Regions from separate parts of the Streptomyces sp. NPDC093149 genome, predicted to be linked through region 3. Evidence: riboswitches for the same ligand, from Rfam matches in the RefSeq annotation. Region 3 holds a riboswitch; each other region holds the start of a gene.
What was found. A riboswitch is a leader RNA that binds a small molecule or an ion and turns the genes downstream of it on or off. The one in region 3 is predicted to bind cobalamin.
Positions count from the first base shown of each region.

Region 1: it holds a riboswitch for cobalamin, as region 3 does, so the genes downstream of both, ACIQCZ_RS10035 (prenyltransferase/squalene oxidase repeat-containing protein) here and ACIQCZ_RS05335 (ribonucleoside-diphosphate reductase subunit alpha) in region 3, are expected to answer to the same signal.
Region 2: it holds a riboswitch for cobalamin, as region 3 does, so the genes downstream of both, ACIQCZ_RS32220 (ABC transporter substrate-binding protein) here and ACIQCZ_RS05335 (ribonucleoside-diphosphate reductase subunit alpha) in region 3, are expected to answer to the same signal.

Region 1 is NZ_JBIVON010000002.1:780,629-786,147, reverse strand. Features, by position in the region: gene ACIQCZ_RS10040 (MBL fold metallo-hydrolase) at 281-1,336, shown strand; cobalamin riboswitch at 1,511-1,646, shown strand; gene ACIQCZ_RS10035 (prenyltransferase/squalene oxidase repeat-containing protein) at 1,754-3,028, shown strand; gene ACIQCZ_RS10030 (SCO2322 family protein) at 3,025-3,699, shown strand; gene ACIQCZ_RS10025 (energy-coupling factor transporter transmembrane component T) at 3,696-4,871, shown strand; gene ACIQCZ_RS10020 (ABC transporter ATP-binding protein) at 4,868-5,519, shown strand, end outside.
Region 2 is NZ_JBIVON010000013.1:163,764-169,282, reverse strand. Features, by position in the region: gene ACIQCZ_RS32235 ((2Fe-2S)-binding protein) at 1-755, opposite strand, end outside; gene ACIQCZ_RS32230 (ABC transporter ATP-binding protein) at 752-1,540, opposite strand; gene ACIQCZ_RS32225 (FecCD family ABC transporter permease) at 1,537-2,520, opposite strand; gene ACIQCZ_RS32220 (ABC transporter substrate-binding protein) at 2,589-3,575, opposite strand; cobalamin riboswitch at 3,614-3,737, opposite strand; partial or broken gene ACIQCZ_RS32215 (ATP-binding protein) at 3,836-3,928, opposite strand; gene ACIQCZ_RS32210 (hypothetical protein) at 4,133-4,360, shown strand; gene ACIQCZ_RS32205 (transposase) at 4,373-4,495, shown strand; gene ACIQCZ_RS32200 (hypothetical protein) at 4,987-5,235, opposite strand; gene ACIQCZ_RS32195 (RlpA-like double-psi beta-barrel domain-containing protein) at 5,225-5,428, shown strand; gene ACIQCZ_RS32190 (cell wall protein) at 5,440-5,519, shown strand, end outside.
Region 3 is NZ_JBIVON010000001.1:1,130,956-1,136,474, reverse strand. Features, by position in the region: gene mctP (monocarboxylate uptake permease MctP) at 1-1,350, shown strand, start outside; cobalamin riboswitch at 1,523-1,658, shown strand; gene ACIQCZ_RS05335 (ribonucleoside-diphosphate reductase subunit alpha) at 1,796-4,207, shown strand; gene ACIQCZ_RS05330 (ribonucleotide-diphosphate reductase subunit beta) at 4,207-5,226, shown strand; gene ACIQCZ_RS05325 (hypothetical protein) at 5,275-5,487, opposite strand.

The DNA.
Region 1 (5,519 bases), on a different contig from region 3:
ACGAGTGATCCGGGTCACCGGCCGCCCGGCCGGTGACCCGGCCCCACCGCCCGGCGCGGGGCTCCGGCCGTACGGACCGCCCCGCGCCCGGTACCCACCGGCACGGCCGTCCCGTGATCCCGTGCACCCCGAACTCCCCGGGCACGCCGGGCAGATGGACGTACCGACAGATGGTCGACCGGGGCTACTACTGTAACAAGTTCTCGTTACAGTGGGCGCGGTGCGCCGCACGCCGTACGTCCGGTGCGCCGACCAGGCCTCGAAGAGAGATGGGGAGCCCATGACGCAGGTGACCGACCATGGCGGGGGCGTGCACAGCATCAAGGTCCCCATCCCTGACAATCCGCTCGGCCACACCCTCGTCCATGTCCTCGACACCGATCGCGGGCCGGTCCTGATCGACACGGGCTGGGACGATCCGGAGGCGTGGGACACCCTCACCGCGGGGCTCGACGCCATCGGTACGGGCATCGGCGACATCCACGGTGTGGTCATCACCCATCACCACCCCGACCACCACGGCCTCTCCGGCCAGGTGCGCGAGGCGTCCGGGGCCTGGATCGCCATGCACGCGGCGGACGCCGCGATCGTGCGCCGCACCCGTGAGGCCCGGCCCAGCACCTGGCTGTCGTACCTCTTGACGAAGCTCACGGCGGTCGGTGCGCCCCAGGAGCATCTCGCGCCGCTGCGGGCCGCGGTCGAGGGCGGCCGGATGCGCACGCTGCCGGGGCTGCGGTCCGCGCTCCCGGACCGGGAGATCGTTCCGGGTGAGCTCCTCGGCCTGGCGGGCCGCCGACTGCGGGCGATCTGGACTCCGGGGCACACGCCCGGTCATGTCTGTCTGCATCTGGAGGAGGAGCATCCGCGGAATCTGCCGGGCCGGGGGCGGCTGTTCTCCGGGGATCATCTGCTGCCGGGGATCAGCCCGCACATCGGGCTGTACGAGGACCCGGACGCCGCGCCGGGCACCGCCCCGTCCGCCGGGGGAGACCCCATCGGTGACTACCTCGGCTCGCTGGAGCACATCGGCCGGCTCGGCGTGGCGGAGGTGCTGCCCGCCCACCAGTACGCGTTCACGGACGCCGCGGGGCGCGTACGGGAACTCCTGGACCATCACGAGGAACGGCTGACCGGACTGCTCAAGCTGCTGGCCACCCCGCTCACGCCGTGGGAGCTGGCCGAGCGGATGGAGTGGAACCGGCCGTGGGAGCAGATCTCGCACGGTTCGCGGAACATCGCCGTCTCGGAGGCCGAGGCGCATCTGCGGCGTCTGGTCAGGCTGGGGCGCGCACAGGCGGTGGCGGGGAGCGAGCCGGTGACGTACATCGCGGTGTGAAGGGCGCGGCGGGCCGTCGGGCAGGGGGCTCGTTTCGCCCTCTCCCGGCCACCCGGGCACCGGCACGGGCCGGACTTCCGGCGAGCGCGGTGCGACGTCGCCCGTCGGGCCCCCGGGGCCGCGCCCGTCCCGTGGGGGACGAGCCCCCGGACGGCCCCGGAACCCGTCCGACCCCGCCCGGTAGAGTGTGCGGGTCGTCATCATGCCCGTTCAGGGGGAAGCCGGTGCGAATCCGGCGCTGACCACGCAGCCGTGAACCGTCGTCGCAGACGGTGAGCCGGAATGCCCTGTCCGCGGTCGTGACCGGCTCGCGACCTCCGGAACCCCGGTGGTCGGCACCGTCGAGGTATACGGAGCCGGAGCCTGGTGCCTGAGCGTGCCTGTGCCCGGTTCCCCGCAGGAGAGGCCCCGCCCGCCATGACCGTACGCCGCAGCGCGGCAACGCTCGCCGCCATCGCCACCGTGCTCTGTGCGGCCGCTGCCCCGGTCGCGGTGGCGGCGCCGTCCCCCACCCCTTCGCCGTCCATCGCCCTGCCGTCCGGGCTGTACGGCACGAAGGACCCGACCTACGACGGTGTCTGGCGGCAGTCGCTGGCCTTCCTCGCCCAGCGGCTGGAGGGCGTCACGCCCGCCACGGAGTCGGTGGACTGGCTGATCGCCCAGCAGTGCGAGAACGGCGCCTACGCCGCGTACCGGCCCGACGTGTCCCGGCCCTGCACCGGGAAGACGGTGCTGGACACCAATGCCACCGCGGTCGCCGTGCAGGCGTTCGTCGAGGTGGGCGGGCACCGGGACACCGTGAACAACTCGGTCCGCTGGCTGAAGTCCGTACAGAACGAGGACGGCGGCTGGGGCTACACCGCCGGCGCGCCCAGCGACGCCAACTCCACCTCGCTGGTGATCGGCGCCCTCGCCCGGCAGGGCCAGCGGCTCGCGGACATCACCACCCCGAACGGCAAGACCCCCTACTCCCCGCTGCTCGCGCTCGCGATCCCGTGCGGCGGCAAGGACGGCGGCGCCTTCGCCTACCAGCCCGACAAGGCCGGCAAGCTCGCCGCCAACGCGGACGCCACCGCCGCCGCCGTGCTCGGCACGATGGGCAAGGCCCTGGCCGTCGGGAACAACGCCGCAGCCAAGGGGACCAGCTGCCACCCGGGGTCCGGTCTCACGCCCGAGCAGGCCGCCCAGAACGGCGCCCACTACCTCGCGAACGCCCTCGCCACGAGCGGCCACCTCGACCTGGCCCCGATGCCCGGCGCCACCGACACCACCCCGCAGCCCGACTTCGGCAACACCGCGGACGCGGTCGTCGCCCTGTCCGCCGCGGGCCACCAGGACAAGGCCGCCAAGGCCGTGGCCTGGCTGAAGAAGAACGCCGGCCCCTGGGCCGAGCAGAACGGTCCCGCCGCCTACGCCCAGCTGGTCCTGGCCGCGCACGCGACCGGCTCCGACGCCCGCGACTTCAACGGCGTCAACCTGGTCGACCGGCTGAACGCGACCGGTCCCGCGCCCGCAGCCGTCACGACGCCCGACCCGTCCGCCGACACCGGGTACGAGGCCACGGAGAAGGACCAGGTGCACAGCGGCGACGACGTGATCGGTGGCGTGTGGTGGTTCATCGGCATCGGTCTCGTCGTCGCCGCTGCCGCGGCCTTCCTGATCAGCGGCCGGCGCAAGAACCGGCAGCTGTGAGGCGGGCGGGAAGGGCCACCGCGCTGCTGGTGGCCCTGGCTGCCGTCCTGGCCGTGCTCGGCGCGGGGACGGCCCAGGCGGCCGGGTACCGGTACTGGTCGTTCTGGGAGGGTTCCGGCACCGGCTGGACGTACGCCACCCAGGGCCCGTCCCTGGTCCGGCCGGACGACGGCACGGTGCAGGGCTTCCGGTTCTCGGTCAGCGAGGACTCCCAGGACTCGGCGAAGCCGCGCCGCTCCCCCGACTTCGCGAAGATCTGCGCGGACACCCCGGCCCAGGGCGGCACCAAGCGGGTCGCGCTGGTCATCGACCCGGGCACGGCGGCGGACGCCCCGGCCGGCGAGACGCCGCCCGCGCCGCGTACCGCGTGCGCGCGGGTCGCCCCGGACGCGAGCACCGCCGAGGCGCTCGCCTCGGTGGCCAAACCCTTGCGTTACAGCGGCGACGCGCTGCTCTGTGCCATCTCCGGCTATCCGGGCTCGGGCTGCGGCGAACAGGTCTCGGGCGACGGGCACGCGACGCCTTCGGCGACGGTGTCCCCGGGCGCCGCCGCCTCCGCCGGTTCGGGCGGCTCCGGCGGCGGGCCGTCCGCCGGGGTGCTCGTCGGCGTCGGCGCCGTTCTCCTCCTCGGCATCGCCGCAGTCGTGCAGGCCCGCCGCCGCCGCGGATGACCGCCCCGACCAGCGGCCCGGTGACCGGCGCCACCGGCACCGTCCGGCCGCGCCGGCCGCTGCGCGCCCCCGGGGCGACCCGGAGCAACGCCCTGCCCGCCGGGGCCTGGTGGCTGTGGGCGCTCGGTCTCGCCACCGCCGCGTCCCGGACCACCAATCCACTGCTGCTCGGGCTGCTGGTCGGGGTCGCCGGCTACGTGGTCGCGGCGCGCCGCACGGACGCGCCGTGGGCCCGTTCGTACGGGGCGTTCATCAGGATCGGGCTGTTCGTCGTCGGTGTGCGGCTGGTCTTCTCGGTCCTTCTCGGTTCGCCGATCCCCGGGACGCATCCGGTGTTCACGCTCCCCGAGGTGCCGCTGCCCGACTGGGCGAAGGGCGTCAGGATCGGTGGCCGCGTCACCGCCGAGCAACTGGTCTTCGCGCTGTACGACGGGGCGAAGCTGGCGACCCTGCTGATCTGTCTCGGTGCGGCGAACTCGCTCGCCAACCCGGCCCGGCTGCTGAAGTCGCTGCCGGGTGCGCTGTACGAGGCGGGGGTCGCCGTCGTCGTCGCCATGACGTTCGCGCCGAACATGGTCGCCGATGTGGTGCGGCTGCGCACCGCACGGCGGCTGCGGGGCCGTCCGACCGGCGGCGTCAAGGCGGTGCTCCAGATCGGACTGCCGGTCCTGGAGGGCGCGTTGGAGCGCTCGGTCGCGGTGGCGGCCTCGATGGACGCGCGCGGATACGGGCGCACGGCCCAGGTCCCGCCCGCCGTCCGGCACACCACGAACGTCCTCACGCTCGGCGGGCTGCTCGGGGTGTGCGCGGGCACGTACGGGCTGCTGGCCGCGCAGGGCGCGGTGTACGGGCTGCCGCTGCTGATCGCCGGGCTGGTCGCCGCGATGGCCGGGCTGCGGCTCGGCGGGGCCCGCTCGGTCCGTACCCGCTACCGGCCCGACCGGTGGGGTGGGCGGGCCTGGCTGGTGGCGGGTTCGGGGGTCGCCGTGGCCGTGGCGATGGTCTGGGCGGGCGGTGTCGACGCGGAGGCACTGCGGCCGGGCGTCGTACCGCTGGCCGCTCCCGTGCTTCCGCTGTGGCCCGCGGCGGCGGTGCTGATCGGGCTGTTGCCCGCCGTGGTGGCGCCCGTGCCGCCCCCGGTGGGCGCCCCGCATTCCAAGGAGAGCCAGTGATCCGGTTCGAGCATGTCTCGGTGCGCTACGAGGGCACCGGGCGCCCCACCCTGTCCGGGGTCGATCTGACCGTTCCGGAGGGCGAGTTGGTGCTGATCGTCGGCCCGTCCGGGGTCGGCAAGTCGACGCTGCTGGGTGCCGTCTGCGGTCTGGTGCCGCACTTCACCGGCGGCACGCTCAGCGGCCGGGTCACGGTCGACGGGCGCGACACCCGTACGCACAAGCCGCGCGAACTCGCCGATCTGGTCGGCACGGTGGGTCAGGACCCGCTCTCCCACTTCGTCACCGACACGGTCGAGGACGAGCTGGCGTACGGGATGGAGTCGCTGGGCCTGCCCCCCGACGTGATGCGGCGGCGGGTCGAGGAGACCCTCGACCTGCTGGGCCTGGCCGGGCTGCGCGACCGGCCGATCGCCACGCTCTCCGGCGGCCAGCAGCAGCGGGTCGCGATCGGCTCGGTGCTCACCCCGCACCCGAAGGTCCTGGTCCTCGACGAGCCGACGTCCGCCCTGGACCCGGCGGCGGCCGAGGAGGTCCTCGCCGTGCTCCAGCGGCTGGTGCACGACCTCGGTACGACGGTCCTGATGGCGGAGCACCGGCTGGAGCGGGTGGTGCAGTACGCGGACCAGGTCGTCCTGCTGCCGTCAC
Region 2 (5,519 bases), on a different contig from region 3:
GGCCTCGTGTAAGCCCGTAGTCGCTCCTCGCGGCTCGTCAGACAACAGCTCGCACAGCGGACCGCCTCCGCACTCGTGTAGTACAGACAGCAGGTGTTGCGCAGATAGACCAGCCGTTCCGGGCCGTCCGGCGCCCGTCGGATCCGCACCACCTCGCCCAGCGTTTCGAGTCCACCGGGTGCGGTGTCCACGAAATGCCGCCAGCGGGCGGCCAGCAGATCCACCCGGCTGCCGTACGCGCACAGCGCCGTGGCGCAGCCATGGGCGATCCCTCCGCTCAACTGTCTGGCCCCGGCGCGGGTACGACGGTGCAGCGCATCGGCGATGGGCAGCAGATGCCCGCCGAGCACGGTGCGGTGCAGCAGCCGTACGGCGTCCTCCCCGGCCCGGGGCAGCAGCAGCCGGGCCCTGCGCACCCGGACTCCGCCGATCCCGTGCGTGGCGGGGCGCACCAGGACATTGCCGGACCGCATGTCCGGGACCTCGTCGTGCAGCGCCCAATGGAGCACGGCGGCGGCAGTGACCCAGCCCGCGTACACCGCCATCAGGGTCAGCGCGGTCGCATGACCGGTGCGGTGGCCGCTGCCGGTGCGCTCGCTCTCCAGCAGACTGGACAGCTCCACGCCCGCCGGATCGGCCAGCCGGTCGGCTGCCAGCCACAGCCCTGCTTCGTTCGCTGGCGGTTCGCCTTCGGTGACCTGCCAGCGTGGTCCGTGCGGCAAGGGTGTCCAGACGGGGGAAGTCTTGCCGCTCATGAGAGCGGGAGGTAGACGACATTGGGGGAGCCGGTGACCGGGTGGACGCCGACCCGGGTTCGTATCCCGTAGACCTCGGCCAGCAGTTCTTCCGTCAGTACCGCGTGCGGGGAGCCGGATGCCACCAGTCGTCCGGCGCTGAGGACGAACAGCCGGTCGCAGTAGGAAGCGGCCAGGTTGAGGTCGTGCAGCACCAGAAGATTGGTGGTGCCCAGCGTTCTCACCAGGCCGAGGATCTCCAGCTGGTAGCGGATGTCCAGATGGTTCGTGGGTTCGTCGAGCGCCATCAGCCCCGGTTCCTGGACCAGGGCGCGGGCGATCAAGGCCCGTTGCCGTTCCCCGCCGGACAGCTCTTCGAACCGCCGGTCGGCCAGGGGCGCCGCCCCGACGCGCCGCAGCGACTCGTCGATGTGGCGGGCGTCGTCGGCGTCGTCCTGCTCCCAGAACCGTTTGTGTGGGCTTCGGCCCATCGCCACGACCTGGCGTACGGTCAGGCCGAAGGTGCCAGGGCTGTCCTGCGGTACGACGGCGACGCGGCGGGCCCGCTCCTTCACACCGAGGCCCGCGGCGTCCGCTCCGTCCAGCAGGATTCGACCCGCTGCGGGGCGCAGGGCGCCGTAGACGCAGCGCAGGAAGGTGGTCTTGCCGCTGCCGTTCGGCCCGACCAGGCCGACCGTCTCGCCGGGGGCGGCGTCCAGCGTGACCGCGTCGAGCAGGGTGTGACCGGCCACCTCGTAGCTGATCCCTTCGGCGGCGAGCGCCGTCGGGGACGGTGCCGGGCTCATCCGGTGATCCCTTCGGTACGGCTGGAGCGGCGCAGCAGCCAGAGGAAGAACGGGCCGCCCACCAGGGCGGTGATCACCCCGGCGGGAATCTCTTCGGGGGCTGCCACGGTCCGCGCCAGCAGATCGGCCAGCAGCAGGAAGGCGGCCCCGCCGAGCGCCGCCACCGGCAGCAGTCTGCGATGGGACGCGCCGACGATCATTCGGGCGGCGTGCGGAATCATCAGGCCGACGAAGCCGATCGCCCCGCTGTAGGCGACCAGTACGCCGATGATCAGTGACACCAGCACGAAGACCCCGCCCCGGAAGCGCCCGGGGTCCAGGCCGAGGCTGCGTGCCCCTTCCTCCCCGGTCAGCAGCAGATCCAGTGGACGGGCCAGGCTGATCAGGAGTACGGCCCCGAAGCCCAATATTGAGGCAGGAAGCGCCAGTTGGTCCCAGCGGGCGCCACCCAGCCCGCCCAGTGTCCAGAACAGGATCGCCCGCACATGCTCGGCCCGGGCGGACAGGACCAGGATCAGGCTGGTGAACGCGGACAGCACGTACTGGATCGCCACCCCGGCCAGAATCAGCCGGCCCGTTGTCATGGTGCCGCCGCGCCGGGCCATCGCGTAGACGGCGACCAGCGCGGCCATGGACCCGGCGAACGCAGCAATGGGCAGGGCCACGTCGGTGGCCGCCCCGGCGCCGACCCCCAGCACGACGACCACGGCAGCACCCGCTGATGCCCCGGACGAGGCGCCCAGCAGAAACGGATCGGCCAACGGGTTACGCACCAGCGCCTGGAGCACCGTGCCCGACAGGGCCAGCCCGGCGCCGACGACGGCCCCGAGCAGCACCCTCGGCAGTCGTACCTCCCACACGATCGTCGGGTACGCACCAGTGCGTTCACCACCCAGGACCGTACTCAGTACCTCGCCCGGCGGGATCCGTACCGGGCCGAGCGCCAGACCGGCCACCGCCGCAGCGAGCAGCAGCACCATGAGAACGCCGATCACGACGGGGGGCGAGCGGAGGACGGACTTCGGACCGGGGCGGGCGTACTCCGCGCTCACGGAGTGCCGGGGTGCAACTGCCCGGCCAGGTCCTGCACGGCGTCGGCGACGCGGACACCGAGCACGGCCGAGGACAGCGGGAGTACCGCGAACTTCTTGTTCTTGATCGCCGGCACGTCCGCGAGCGCCGGATCGTTCATCAGCCGCTTCTTCTTGGCCGCCACCGAGGTGCCTCCGTAGTCGTAGATCACGACCACCTCGGGCTTGCGCTTGATGACCTGCTCCCAGGCCACGTCGCCGAAGGTGGCGTCGAGGTCCGCGAAGACGTTCCTGCCCCCGGCGAGCCGGACGATCTCGTTGCCGATGCCCTTACCGCCAGCGGTGAACGCGGAGCTGTCGCCGGAGTCGTACACGAACACCGAGGGACGCGAGAAGCCCTTGAGATCTGCCTCGACCGCCGCGATCTTCTGCCGCTCCTCGGCAAGCAGCTTCTTGCCGCGCTCCGCTACGCCGAAGGTCCTGGCGACTTGGGTGATCTCGGTGGCGAGCTGATCGATACCGACCTTGCCCTGGGTGCAGTTCTCGATGTTCAGCCGGGTGTTGATGCCGTCCTTCTGGAGCCCCGCCCGGTCCTGGCCCTTGGCCTTGTCGAAGGCGCTGCTGTACCCGCCGTACACGAAGTCGGGGTTGGCGCCGAGCAGCACCTCCCGGGAGGGGTACTCCTTCGCGAGCACCTTGGTCCTGGCGTACGCGGACCGGTACTTCGGCAGGATTCTGTCGTCCAGGTAGGCCGTTCCGGCCAGCCGGTCCTGGAGCCCGAGGGCCAGCATGATCTCGGTGACGTGCTGGTTCATGGTGACGACTCGCTTCGGCGGGGCGTCGAAGGTTGTCTTCGTACCGCAGTTGGTGACCGTGTAGGGAAAACCGTTGGCGGCCGGTACGGCCTCTGCCTTGCCCTCACCGCCCGTGCCGGAACCGCAACCGGTGAGCGACAGCAGAAGCAGCGGTATGAACGCGAGTGGTACACGGCGGATCCGGGGCATGGCCGAGCCTTTCCGGGGGATGTCCTCGTCCCCTGGGTTGTACGAGAAGGCGGCGCGGCCAGTATCTGGCTTCCGGACTGCTGCAGCCCGGTCACAGTGGCGGGACCGTACCGGATTCACACCGGTTTCCTGACGCGCGTCGCCTGAGTTTCGGAGCCCATTCTGTCAGACCGCGTATTCAGGCAGGGCCTGCCCCTCGCACTGTTGGTCCCGATCCACCCCGGACGCCGATGTCCGCGACGACCGAGGGTACACAGCCAGAGGGGCTGGTAGCCGACCTCGTCGACCACAAGGACGCTCGGTCGCAAGCAGGTGCCGAGCTTGTTCGCCAGCCGCCCGGTGGTTTGGGCGCTGTCAGATCCCAACGGCCCATACAGCCACCCTGCCCCCAACACCCCACCCACGTCCGAAGATCCGAGAAACAGTGCCTCTAGCACTCCAGTCGTGCTTCTCCATTTGTCCTGGTCACAGGGACCCTTTTGAAGCCTATTGGGCTGACACTCTGTCAGGGTAGCGGTGGTTCGTGACTCACTCGATCACGGCGCGTTGAACCAGTCATGGAGACGGAGAGCGATGTCGAAGTTGGTCTGTGGGATGCCGAGTTGGACTCGCTGCTGCTGCGGGTGGGAGAGCGGTTCGGTCGGGCCGAGCCGCGGCGGCGGATGCGGGACCACGTGCGCGGCTTGCTGGGCTCGGTGGGCCGCAAGAACAGCTGGCAGATAGCCGAGCACGCGGGCCAGGACACTCCGTACGGGCTGCAGCGGCTGCTGTCGTGGCGCCAGTAGGACCCGGATGAGATCCGCGACGACCTGCGGGACAACATAGCCGAGCGGCTCGGTCGGCCGGACGGCGTGCTGATCGTCGACGACACCGGTTTCCTGAAGAAGGGCACCGTCTCCGCCGGGGTGCAACGGCAATAATCCGGCACCGTCGACCACACGGAGAACTGCCGGATCGCGGTATTCGCCGCCTATGCCTCCGCCAAGGGCCGGGCGCTGGTGGACCGCGAACTCTATCCGCCCAAGTCCTGGACCGAGGATCCCGCGGCACATCGGAGCTCCGGTGGTCGGGTGACCTGGGAGGTTCCCTTGATCACCGGAGCTTCGTTGCGTGCGCCGCCGTGGTGAAGGTTCGTCACATCCCTGTGACCTGCTGGTTCTCGGAGCCGCCAGGACTATGAATCAGCCCTGGGAGATGAGCGTCGGCGCGCCGTGGGGAGGGCTTGGCGCCGTCGATCGACGCGGAGCCAGGTGCTCGACTCATGCGGAACGCGGCCGTCTATACAACCTGCTTGTCTACGCGCATCATTGAGTTGCTTCGCTCGGACAGCCATCCTCGGCCGGAACGCGGTCGTCTCCCTTTGACGTGTTGCGGCGGCGGCCGAGCCAGAGATTGTCATGTACTCGTCAAATCAAAAGAAAGGCAACACGATGGCTTGCGGATCAACCAGCCTGTGGGCCGGTGAAACCAGCTGGTTCTGCTGCGGCAACGCCTGGGGCCCGTGCTCCAGCGCCGGCGGCGGCGCCTGCGGTAACTGCCAGTCCAGCGCGTACCACGGCGCGTGGCCCAACGCCTCACAGGCATGCTGGAACATCACCCGGCCCGACCTCTGTGGCGAGAACATACCCAGACGGGGCTGCGGTGCGGTGATGAACGTCAAGCACCAGTGTTCAGGCGCGACGGTGTGCATCACCATCACCGACTGCGGCCCGCGCACCAAGGACTGGTGCGGCGAGGCGACTTGCTGCAACGGCACCTGCCGCACCAACCGTGTCCTCGACCTCACCCCGGCAGCCTTCTCGGCGATCGGCAACCTGAGTTCGGGCAAGCTGCCGGTCTACATCTACGAGTGAGGAGCGCCGACATGACCGTACGACACGACCGGGCCGACGGGATGCGCAGGCGGCGCTTCCTCACCAACGCCGCGCTGGGTGGGGCGACCAT
Region 3 (5,519 bases):
TTCACCTTCCTGCCACGGCTGTGGTCCGTCTCGCACAAGCACGGGTACGTCACCACCTCGGACTTCGTCCGCGGACGCTTCGGCTCCAAGGGCCTCTCGCTGGCGGTCGCCGTCACCGGCATCCTCGCCACGATGCCGTACATCGCGCTCCAGCTCGTCGGCATCCAGGCGGTGCTGGACGTGATGGGAGTCGGCGGCGGCGAGAACACCCACTGGTTCGTCAAGGACCTGCCGCTGCTGATCGCGTTCGCCGTGCTGGCCGCCTACACCTACTCGTCCGGCCTGCGGGCACCGGCGCTGATCGCGTTCGTCAAGGACGGGCTGATCTACCTGGTCATCACGGTGGCGATCATCTACATCCCGATCAAACTCGGCGGCTTCGACGACATCTTCGCCAAGGCGGGCGAGGCGTTCTCGCAGACCAACCCGGCGACCGGCAAGCCGCGCGGCGCGCTCGCACCCGGCGAGGCGGGCCAATGGGGTTACGCCACCCTGGCGTTGGGCTCGGCGCTCGCGCTCTTCATGTATCCGCACTCGATCACGGCGACGCTCTCCAGCCGCAGCCGCAACGTGATCCGGCGCAACACCACGATCCTGCCGCTGTACTCGCTGATGCTGGGCCTGCTCGCTCTGCTCGGCTTCATGGCGATCGCCGCCGGAATCAAGGTGGACAACGGGCAGTTGGCCATCCCCCAGCTGTTCGAGAACATGTTCCCCGACTGGTTCGCGGGGGTCGCGTTCGCCGCCATCGGCATCGGCGCTCTGGTGCCCGCCGCGATCATGTCGATCGCCGCCGCGAACCTCTTCACCCGCAACATCTACAAGGACTTCCTGAAGCCGGACGCCACCCCGGAGCAGGAGACCAAGGTCTCCAAGCTGGTGTCCCTGCTGGTGAAGGTCGGTGCGCTCGCCTTCGTCCTCACCATGGACAAGACGGTCGCGATCAACTTCCAGCTGCTCGGCGGGATCTGGATCCTCCAGACGATGCCGGCCCTGGTCGGCGGCCTGTTCACCCGCTGGTTCCACCGCTGGGCGCTGCTCGCGGGCTGGGCGGTGGGCATGGTGTACGGCACGGTGGCCGCGTACGGGGTCGCCAGCCCGACCCAGGCGCACTTCGGCGGTTCGTCCAAGGAGATTCCCGGCATCGGCGAGATCGGTTACATCGGCCTGACGGCGTTCGTGCTGAACGTGGTCGTGACGGTGGTGCTCACGTTCGTCCTGAACGCCGTGAAGGCGCCCGCCGGAATCGACGAGACCGCCCCGGGCGACTACACGGCCGACGCGGGCGACCCGGGCGTCCAGGTCGAGCTCCCGCCCGCCACGGCCGGAGCTCCGGGCGGCGGCCACTGACGAACGCTCCGACACCTGCCGGCGGCCCGCCGAGCCCCCTCCCACGGGGCTCGGCGGGCCGTCCGCGCGATCAGGGGCCCCCGGGCTCCGAACAGGGCCGTACAGCTCGTTCTGCAGGCCCGGCCCGCGTTGCACGACACAACATGTGGGGGCTGCCTCATCGGGCGGCCCCCACATGTATGCTCATGCTCGCTGTCGCCGCAGGGGAATCCGGTGCGAATCCGGAACTGTCCCGCAACGGTGTGTTCGGTGCGCTTTTGCGCACCCCCGAGCAAGTCCGAGGACCTGCCGACAGCGCATCCGGCTCGACCGAACCGGATGCCAGACGTCCGGGCCTCGCGGATGGGCCGGTGGACGCCGTACGGAGTGCTGCCCCGCCCGGGCCCGCCTCTGCCCGGCTGCCCCGTTCCCCGCCGGCCCCGAGCCGAGCGAGGGAGAGCACCACGTGACCATCGCGCCAGCCGATCCGGCTTCAGTCGCCGTGTCCGAAGCGGCCGAGTCCGAGGGGACCGCACACGACGGACCGGGGACCGCACTGCTGCGGACCCTGACCGACCTCACCGTCGATCTGCCCGACACCGACCCCGGTCGTGTCGCCGCCGCCGCGCTGCGCGGCCGCAGCGCCCGGTCGGACGAGGCCGAGCTGCGCTCGCTGGCCACCGAGGCCGCCGCAGGGCTGATCTCCGAGGACCCCGCCTACTCCCGGCTCGCCGCCAGGCTCCTGACCCGCACCATCGCGGACGAGGCGGTCGGCCAGGGCGCGGTCTCCTTCTCCGCCTCCGTCGCCGTCGGGCACCGCGAGGGCCTGATCGCGGACCGGACCGCCGAGTTCGTCGCGCTGCACGCGGACGCCCTCGACGCGCTGGTGGCACGCTCGCTCGCCGACGGCGCCGACGACCGGTTCGGTTACTTCGGGCTGCGGACCCTGCACAGCCGCTATCTGCTGCGCCACCCGCACACCCGCCAGGTCATCGAGACGCCCCAGCACTTCATGCTGCGGGTCGCGTCCGGTCTCGCCGAGGACGATTCGCAGCGCGCCCTGGACGAAGTGGCCGCGCTGTACGGGCTGATGAGCCGGCTCGACTATCTGCCCTCCTCGCCGACCCTGTTCAACTCCGGTACGCGGCACCCGCAGATGTCCTCCTGCTATCTGCTGGACTCCCCGCTCGACGAGCTCGACTCGATCTACGACCGCTACCACCAGGTGGCGCGGCTCTCGAAGCACGCGGGCGGCATCGGGCTCTCGTACTCCCGCATCCGCGCCCGCGGTTCGCTGATCCGCGGCACCAACGGGCACTCCAACGGCATCGTGCCGTTCCTGAAGACGCTCGACGCCTCCGTGGCCGCGGTCAACCAGGGCGGCCGCCGCAAGGGCGCCGCCGCCGTCTACCTGGAGACCTGGCACGCGGACATCGAGGAGTTCCTGGAGCTGCGCGACAACACGGGCGAGGACCAGCGGCGTACGCACAACCTCAACCTGGCGCACTGGATCCCGGACGAGTTCATGCGCCGGGTCGACGCGGACGGCGACTGGTCGCTGTTCTCGCCCGCGGACGTGCCCGAGCTGGTCGACCTGTGGGGCGACGACTTCGACGCCGCGTACCGGGCCGCCGAGGCCAAGGGGCTGGCCCGCAAGTCGATGCCGGCCCGCGAGCTGTACGGCCGGATGATGCGTACCCTCGCGCAGACCGGCCAGGGCTGGATGACGTTCAAGGACGCCTCCAACCGGACCGCGAACCAGACCGCCGAGCCGGGCCGCGTCGTCCACTCCTCGAATCTGTGCACCGAGATCCTCGAAGTCACCGACGACGGCGAGACGGCCGTCTGCAACCTGGGTTCGGTCAACCTCGGCGCGTTCGTCGCCGACGGCACCATCGACTGGGAGCGGCTGGACGCCACCGTCCGGACCGCCGTGACCTTCCTCGACCGGGTCGTCGACATCAACTTCTACCCGACCGAGCAGGCCGGCCGCTCCAACGCGAAGTGGCGCCCGGTCGGCCTGGGCGCCATGGGCCTCCAGGACGTCTTCTTCCAGCTGCGGCTGCCCTTCGACTCCCCCGAGGCACGCGCGCTCTCCACCAGGATCTCCGAGCGGATCATGCTCGCGGCGTACGAGGCGTCCTGCGAGCTCGCCGAGCGGTCGGGCCCGCTGCCCGCCTGGGCCGAGACGCGTGCCGCGCGCGGGGTGCTGCACCCCGACCACTACGACACCGAGCTGAACTGGCCGGAGCGCTGGGACGCCCTGCGCGCCCGCGTCGCGCGGAGCGGCATGCGCAACTCGCTGCTGCTCGCCATCGCGCCCACGGCGACGATCGCCTCGATCGCAGGTGTGTACGAGTGCATCGAGCCGCAGGTCTCCAACCTCTTCAAGCGCGAGACGCTCAGCGGTGAGTTCCTCCAGGTCAACGCGTACCTGGTGGAGGAGCTGAAGCAGCTCGGCGTGTGGGACGCACGGACCCGTGAGGCACTGCGCGAGGCGAGCGGCTCCGTGCAGGGTTTCGCCTGGATCCCCGAGGACGTGCGGGCGCTGTACCGCACGGCGTGGGAGATCCCGCAGCGCGGACTGATCGACATGGCGGCGGCCCGTACGCCGTTCCTCGACCAGAGCCAGTCGCTGAACCTCTTCATGGAGACGCCGACGATCGGCAAGCTCTCCTCGATGTACGCGTACGCCTGGAAGCAGGGGCTGAAGACGACGTACTACCTGCGCTCACGCCCGGCGACCCGGATCGCCCGTGCGGCCTCCGGCCGGGCCGCGGCCACCGCCCCCATCCCCGTACAGCAGGCTTCGACGCCCGACGCCGACGCGATCGCCTGCTCCCTGGAAAACCCCGAGTCCTGCGAGGCCTGCCAGTAATGAGCTCCACCGACTCCGAGAAGAACCTGCTCGACCCGGGCTTCGAGCTGACCCTGCGGCCCATGCGCTACCCGGACTTCTACGAGCGCTACCGCGACGCGATCAAGAACACCTGGACGGTGGAGGAGGTCGACCTCCACTCCGACGTCGCCGACCTCGCCAAGCTCTCCCCCGGCGAGCAGCACATGATCGGCCGGCTCGTCGCGTTCTTCGCGACGGGTGACTCGATCGTCTCCAACAACCTCGTGCTGACGCTGTACAAGCACATCAACTCCCCCGAGGCGCGGCTGTATCTGTCGCGGCAGCTCTTCGAGGAGGCCGTGCACGTCCAGTTCTATCTGACGCTGCTGGACACCTATCTGCCCGACCCGGACGACCGTGCCGCCGCTTTCGACGCGGTCGAGGAGATCCCCTCGATCCGTGAGAAGGCGCAGTTCTGCTTCAAGTGGATGGATTCGGTCGAGAAGATCGAGCGGCTGGAGACGAAGGCCGACCGCCGCCGCTTCCTGTTGAACCTGATCTGCTTCGCGGCGTGCATCGAGGGGCTGTTCTTCTACGGTGCGTTCGCGTACGTCTACTGGTTCCGCTCGCGGGGTCTGCTGCACGGTCTCGCCACGGGTACCAACTGGGTCTTCCGTGACGAGACGATGCACATGAACTTCGCGTTCGAGGTCGTGGACACCGTCCGCAAGGAGGAGCCCGACCTCTTCGACGACGAGCTCCAGCAGCAGGTCACCGACATGCTGAAGGAGGCCGTGGCGGCGGAGCTGCAGTTCGGCCGCGATCTGTGCGGTGACGGTCTGCCGGGCATGAACACGGAGTCGATGCGGCAGTACCTGGAGTGCGTGGCCGACCAGCGGCTCACCCGGCTGGGCTTCCCGGCGGTCTACGGCTCCGAGAACCCGTTCTCGTTCATGGAGCTGCAGGGCGTGCAGGAGCTGACGAACTTCTTCGAGCGCCGGCCGTCCGCGTACCAGGTGGCGGTGGAGGGATCGGTCGCGTTCGACGACGACTTCTAGGTCTTTCGGTCGGATCGGGCCGGGTCGGCGAGCCCGGCGTGATCCGCACTAGATCCTCGCCCAGCTTCTGACGTAGGGACGCCGCGCGGCCGTGACCGGTTGCGCGGCGTCCGTCGTTTCCGGGGGGCCGTCGCTCCGTGCCCGTTCCGCGGCGCGCAGCTCGCGGTCGATGCGGCGCTCCCGGGCGAGTCCGGCCAGGGCGGGCAGCAGGACGAGAGCGAAAAGTGCGGTTGTGCCCAGGACGTTCAGGAATGTGTTCATGGCTCTACTCTCGTCCGTGCGGACGGATCGCG